2 regions of the Prochlorococcus sp. MIT 0801 genome follow, and region 2 is predicted to be linked to the other one. Evidence: predicted binding sites of a transcription regulator. Region 2 holds the regulator's gene; the other holds the start of a gene.
The links. The regulator NtcA, encoded in region 2, controls nitrogen genes in cyanobacteria. The targets are predictions, from matches to a motif close to GTANCNNNNGNTAC.
Positions count from the first base shown of each region.

Region 1: EW15_RS10510 (DUF4278 domain-containing protein) is a predicted target of NtcA. The motif match lies at 1,067-1,080, and genes of this name have one in related genera.

Region 1 is NZ_CP007754.1:1,043,075-1,046,573, reverse strand. It holds gene purT (formate-dependent phosphoribosylglycinamide formyltransferase) at 1-294, shown strand, start outside; gene EW15_RS05605 (hypothetical protein) at 353-559, shown strand; gene EW15_RS10510 (DUF4278 domain-containing protein) at 1,189-1,359, shown strand; gene EW15_RS10505 (hypothetical protein) at 1,465-1,662, shown strand; gene EW15_RS10820 (hypothetical protein) at 1,740-1,916, shown strand; gene EW15_RS05595 (nitroreductase) at 2,499-3,050, shown strand; gene EW15_RS05590 (DUF1499 domain-containing protein) at 3,310-3,499, shown strand, end outside.
Region 2 is NZ_CP007754.1:296,785-300,283, forward strand. It holds gene dcd (dCTP deaminase) at 1-567, opposite strand, end outside; gene EW15_RS01525 (cob(I)yrinic acid a,c-diamide adenosyltransferase) at 568-1,119, opposite strand; gene ntcA (global nitrogen regulator NtcA) at 1,537-2,214, shown strand; gene EW15_RS01535 (DUF3084 domain-containing protein) at 2,270-3,196, shown strand; gene EW15_RS01540 (hypothetical protein) at 3,197-3,499, shown strand, end outside.

The sequences.
Region 1 (3,499 bases), 750 kb from region 2:
AATGAGTTTGAATTACACGTTAGAGCTGTTTTAGGTATCCCAATTCCAGAGATAGTTTGCCACCATGCTTCTGCTAGCCGAGTTATTTTGGCCTCCAATGAAACTACTGACGTGGCTTATACGGGACTTGAGAAAGCCTTAAGTCAATCGGATACAAATTTATTTATGTTTGGTAAGCCGAGCTCAACGGAAGGTCGTCGAATGGGAGTAGCTGTAGCAAAGGCTAAAACAATCGATGAGGCAAGAAACAAAGTCGACCATGCAGCGCAATCAGTCCAATTCATAAATGAATAATATGAATTCAGATTGTTTATCTGATTTCAATAGGTGCAAGTCGATTTGGTTTCTATTTTTGACTGAGTTGAATTGGAATCCTAATGCAATCAACCCTCTCGAGTTAATCCCTGAATCCTTTTTGCCTGAAGTTACTGATCTGTTAATTGAAGCTCAATATATTGGTCAAAGCAGAAATTATTACCTCAGAGAGTCTGATAAATATATGGATTATTTAAGTAAGGGTGGTAGGCCTTTTAAAGGGGAATTAAAAAATTATTCATAAGACTGATAACTTCATATACATTCTTTTAGCTCTTATTTAAGTTCCTATAGATACTGGATTAATAGTTTTATTTCATTGGTTTTATTAAAAAAAACTAAATCAATAGATCATTGGAGATAGATGACCCAAAGCTTCTTTTGTCAGTTCTTCTTTTGATTAATCTAATAGTGATATTGTCTTTAGAAACTGCGCTCTTAATAACGAGGCTTTTGTTTGTTTACTAAATGGTCTACCTTCTTGAAGTGGTAAGGAATCATTTGACCCATTTTTTTAAATAACGTTAAATCTGAGTTTGGCACTTATTTACTCTGATCATTTTTGCTTTTTAGGGTTTTTTTCTTGGTGCTTGAATAATTTCTATAAAAATAGGAATCAAGGAGGCAGGTTGGTTTATGTTTAAGAATGAAAAAGAGGAGGAAAAATAGTTAACTTATCTTCCTGATTAAAGGCTCCTTTTTAGTAAGAAATGCAACTATTTCGGTAAATACTACAAAATTCACTGCTTATGTATCACAAGGAACATCATTTTAGGAAAATTTCTGTTAGTTTTAATACACGTTCAGCTAAAAACAAAGCTGCAGTAAGACTCGAGACATGGAACGGGGTCTTGGGCACTACGGGAAAGAGCAATGACTGTTCTTACTTACAGAGGAAAAGAGTATCTTCAGCATAAAGAAGTTACTCCAAAAGATGTTGTAGAACTTAGTTACAGAAGTAACGTCTACAAATCAAGGCAAGCAGATGCTAAAAAGCAGTTGCAAGCATCCTTAACTTACAGAGGTAATACATACCAAAAGTAATCTAAAGGAGATTAAAAAAGAGGGGGGCTTTAATGGCTTCCCTCTTTTTTGTGTTTATTTTTCTTCGAATATCCATCTGATAAAGAGTTTTGGTTGTATGTATTTTTGTCTGAGTTTTATTACTCTGGTTTTATGGGTGGTGTCCGATGTAGAAATAAAAATGACTCCGAAATAATCACGATGATTACTCAACAGTCATGGCCTAGCTGCAAGCTTCCTAAAACTCAAAAGGCGCTTGAAGCTATTTATTCAATGCTCTGGAAAAGGCCCAAAGTTTTTAGATGCTATTACAGGTCAAATTAATAGCTTTTATTCTAGGTAACCCGTACACGCAACTTACTTAAATGTTGTTGAGAATGTTATTCGAGCTATAAAAACTAATGCAACTATTATTTAGGCCCAAAAATACTTTGTTGGCTTTGTTTATGTTTTTACCTATTACACCGAGTATTGCTGCCATTACTGTTTTTACTCAGTCAGTATTAAATGATAGGAGTACTGAGGTAACGTCTATTTCTCATCATGCAAAGCGAGTAATTGATGCTACAAGAAACTAACAACTAGTTTTATTTATGAGCTAATGGTGAAGTTTCTTTAGTATGAAATTTCCATTATAGCTTTTATTTAAAGTCTCATTAATTTTTGTTTGATTTTAGTTTAAATACTCTTTACGACAAGAGTTTATTAGGTTACAAGTCGTACGTACAGTTATCTAATACTATGGTCTTAACGAGAAAGTTCAGGGCTTTTGATGACTCAATCTTAGAGCTGCACCCTGATTTAAAAGATGTTCTTAAACCTAATGATCAGTACCCAGAGCTAAAGCATATTCTAAAAAATAATTCTGTAAATGTACCTGTGGGATCCTTGAATACGAAATTAATTATGATTGATGGAGAAATTATCGAACGCGTGTTCAAGACACCTATGGGACAAGTGGTTTCCATATTTTCAAAACCTTCTAAATAATTATTGATCAATTTGCTTAACAAGTAATTCTTGTACAAAACATAGTTTTTTTAGAGCTAAGATCTAGTAGTCGTATATTAAACTTCTTTTGTTTTTTCATTTCTCTAGTCAGATTGCCATGAAAATCTCGTTATGGCGTACACCTCAGTTAATTTCTTCAAGAAAAAATCATGGAAATAGCTCAAGCAATTAAAAAACGAAGGACCATTCATATCTTTTCAAACAAAAGTGTGCCGAGAGAAGTAATTGAAAAGTCAATAGTTGCAGCTAATCAAGCGCCTTGTCATAGAAGCACTTTCCCTTGGCGCTTTACCAACATTGGGATGAAAAAACGGGAACTTTTATATCAACTACAGTTGACTCTTAAGTTTGGTGATAAGCCAATAGATGAATCTAATTTAAAAAAGATAAGAGACAAAATTTTAAACCCTTCCCATTTGCTTATTGCTACTCAAATATGTACGGATAATCAAGTTCAAAAACTCGAAGATTATGCGGCTTGTGCCTGCGCGATTCAAAATTTGTCGCTTTCACTAGTAGCTGATGGTGTTGGTTGCAAGTGGTCAACAGGAAAAATCACTACTGATCCTAATACCTATCAAATTGCAGAAATAAATCCCTTTGAAGAGGAAATTGTTGGTTTTATATGGATTGGATATGGAACTAAGCCGCCTCTGATCAAAAGGCCTTTAATTAGTACTATTTATAGAGAGAGGGATTAACTTGATTTAACTCATAGAAGAAAGATAATGAAACTGATAAGGAAGTGTCGATGCCACACTGAATACAATAAGCATCATCCCTGTTTTATCTAACCGTTTCATTCTGGAAATTTTTATACAAATATAATCTAAGAATATTTTTTGCGTGGGTATTTTATGTAGGGAGAACTAGACATCAGTGAGTAATAAATTTAGGAAAAACAAGACCACAGGGAGGTTAAACTTTTTGTCATGATCAATATGTGAACTCATAGGAAATATGACAGACACTAAATCAGGTCTTAGTCCATGTTTTAACCCTCTGAATTGTGTTTTCTTTCAGAAAGAATTTGAGGACGTTGACAGGACCTTTGATCAACTTGTCTCGATTGCTCAGAATTTTCCTAGAACCAATGTTTTAGAGAGTAATGAAAATTATTGGAAAGCGGTTTGTCGTAGTTTGATTTTCA
Region 2 (3,499 bases):
TTGTTGATATTGATATTTACCTTTCCTATCACTGTAAGTTGTTTCGCAAGGATCTCCTTCAAAGAAAAGTAATTGACAAATTCCTTCATCAGCATAAATCCTGCAATCTGCTCCAGAGCTGTTACTGAATTCCAGGGTTAGATGACCTTCCCAGCTTGCTTCAGCAGGAGTTGTATTTACGATTATTCCTAGGCGGGCGTAGGTGCTTTTCCCAAGGCAAATAACTGTAATATTTGGCGGTACTTTCATTTTTTCTAATGCAACACCAAGGCCGTAAGAGTGAGCAGGTAAAATAAAATATTTACCATCTTTGTCTTCTTTCAAATCTGTGGGTTCTAAATTGGCAGGATTAAACTTTTTCGGATTCATTACTGTTCCAGGGACATGCCTAAAAATCAAAAACTCTTTAGAAGAGAGACGCAAATCATATCCATATGATGAGCAACCAAAGCTTAAAACAGGAGATTTTTCTGATTCCGGCTCAAGATGTCTTATTAGCTTTTCTTGAAAAGGTTCAAGCATTCCTAATGAAGCCTGTTCAGCAATCCAACGATCGTTTTTTAACATTTAATTGCAGCGTAATTCAGTGATTTGATCAGCCATTTCAATTACTTTAGGCGGGATTGATGGTCCTGTAAGAATAATATCTGTGGATGATGGTCGATTATTTATCAAGAAAATTAAATCATTTTCTTCAATGAAACCAAGACTAATAGCCATTCCAATTTCATCAAGAATGATTTTATCTATTTTTTTTTCAATTAAACGTGCTTTACAAAATTCCCAAAGTTCTTTGATCGCTTTTTCTTCATATTTTCTCTTTAAAGATAAATGTTCTTCCAATATTTTTTCTGGTAAGCACGTTTCAATTGCTGGTCTTAACCACTCAAGTCGCCCGCAAAGATTGATAGCTCCACTTGGCCCTTGATTGACTCCACCTCTCAAAAATTGTGCTATTAAAACCTGGCTTCCTAATCCTGCAGATCTAATTGCCTCACTAAGAACAACAGAAAAACTGCCTCTGAAAGTAGAAGTATGGATTTGAACTTGGCCTTGTGTCGCAACTAGTTGTAAAGGCTTTTTAATGGGGGTAGGCCTTAGAGACGTCTCTGTTGACATAGATGAACCCCTTTGTTGAGCATTAATACTCGCTCGTGCATTCATATTGATTTTGATCAGAATGTCTTCAAATTAATCTAGCGGCATAAAATTTCTAATCAACCAATTGAACACTATCTGTGGTGTATGGAGTAAGAATAATTGGTTCTCAAAACTATTAAGGCCCCAAAAGCGATTCAAAAAAAACAGGAGAAAGTAGTTTTTCATACCTTTTGAAAAAATAGTCGCAATTTTTTGAGTGAAAAAAAGATAGAATTTCCTGAACGAACAGCCTTGTATTAAAGACTTAGGTTCAAAAAAGTCGCCATGGCTACATATCGTTTTTTCTCGACTTATTAATGTTCTCAGAACAGTTAATTAAACATGGTCACCTCCTATCGTGGCTTTACTCGTTTCAACCAACCAAGAAATAGCCAGATGGTTGGTAATTCATCTTCTCCATTGCCGCCAAATAAGTCTCTCTTAGATGTAATTAAATCTTTGGAGGGATTCTCTACTGAAACAGTTGATAGGTCAAAAACTATTTTTTTTCCTGGTGATCCTGCAGAAAGGGTTTATTTGATAAGACGTGGTGCAGTTCGATTGAGCAGAGTCTATGAAACGGGCGAAGAAATTACTGTTGCTTTGTTAAGAGAAAATAGTCTGTTTGGAGTTTTATCTTTATTAACAGGACATAGATCAGATCGTTTTTATCACGCAATTGCCTTTACTCGTGTGGAGCTCGTTTCTGCCCCAGCCACATCAGTAAGGAATGCAATCGAGCAAGATGCCTCTGTTGGGCTGCTACTTTTACAAGGTTTATCAAGTCGGGTACTTCAAACTGAAACAATGATTGAAACTTTGACTCATAGAGATATGTCTTCTCGTCTTGCAAGCTTTTTACTTGTTTTATGTAGAGACTTTGGCGTGGCTGGGGAAAAAGGAGTCACAATTGACTTGAGACTCTCTCATCAAGCCATTGCTGAGGCCATAGGCTCAACCAGAGTTACTATTACACGACTACTTGGTGAGTTGAAAAGTTCCTCCTTATTGGCAATAGATAGGAAGAAAATAACCATATTTGATCCAATAGCGCTTGCGAAAAGATTTAATTGAAGGCCATTGCATACTAAGGTTTAAGAGGTTTGATTAATTCTTCTTCTTTCTCTCTGTGACTGTCTGGCTGAAAATTCTTTTACTATTAATCCTGGGTGGAATACTTTCTACTCTAGGTGATCGCTTAGGTACAAAAGTTGGCAAAGCGCGTTTAAGTATATTTAAATTAAGACCAAAAAGTACCGCTGTATTAATAACTGTTTTTACTGGAAGTATTATTAGTGCTATTTCATTTGCAACTATGGTTATATTTGATAGAGATTTAAGGGTTGGATTATTTCAGTTAGAGGATATTCGAGAAAAGATTATAGAGAGTGAAAAAGAATTAAAAAAATTAGAGAAAAATTTGTATGCTTTTAGGAGTGGGAATGTAGTAATTAGTAGTGGTCAAACTCTAGTAACTAAGACTATTAAATTAAATAAAACGAATGATATTAAAAAAATTATAGAAAGTATATTACAGCAAGCAAATTTTTATGCTTTTAATTTAGTAAAAACAAATCAATCTGAATATCGAAGAATATTATTAGTTCGTAAAGATGATATTGAGAAACTTGAAAAAAAGATAGCTGATAATAGAAGTTGGGTCGTTAGGATTAAATCAGCAGGAAATATACTTAGAGGTGAAAATTATGTTTATGCATTTCCTGAAGTCACATTAAATAAAATGATTACAAAGAAAGGTGAAGTTATTGCGATAGAAAATATATCTTTATTAAAATCAGATTCTGAAACTATCAGTAAGAAGATTAATCTTTTAATGGCTTCAACTTTAGCTGAGGTTAGGCGTCGAGGATCATTAAGTTCTGAGTTGAAAATTAATGCTAATCAAATTAATAATTTAGGAAAATATCTAGTTAGTAAAAAAAAGGGAGATTTCCAAATTATTACAAGGGCTCTTGATGATAGTCAAAGTGCTGAAAAAGTCTCCGTATCATTGGAATTAAAATCTCTAGCAAAATCTATACTAAACAAGAGTTAAATGAGTCTTTATATATCCATAGATCCTGGAATGAAAAAATGTGGTTTATTATTGGCTGATATTCAATCCGGAAAAGTTATTGAGGCAGGTGTAGCTTCATTAAATAAATCTTCTGATTTAGTTTCTCGATGGAATGAAGATTACGACATTATCAATATAATAATTGGTGATGGAACTAATTGTAAGTATATAGGGAATAAATTAAAACGAAATAATTTTTTGAATATAAATTATGTGAATGAAAGAGGATCAACGCTAAGAGCAAGATTTAGATATTGGCAAATTTGGCCTCCAAATTATTTT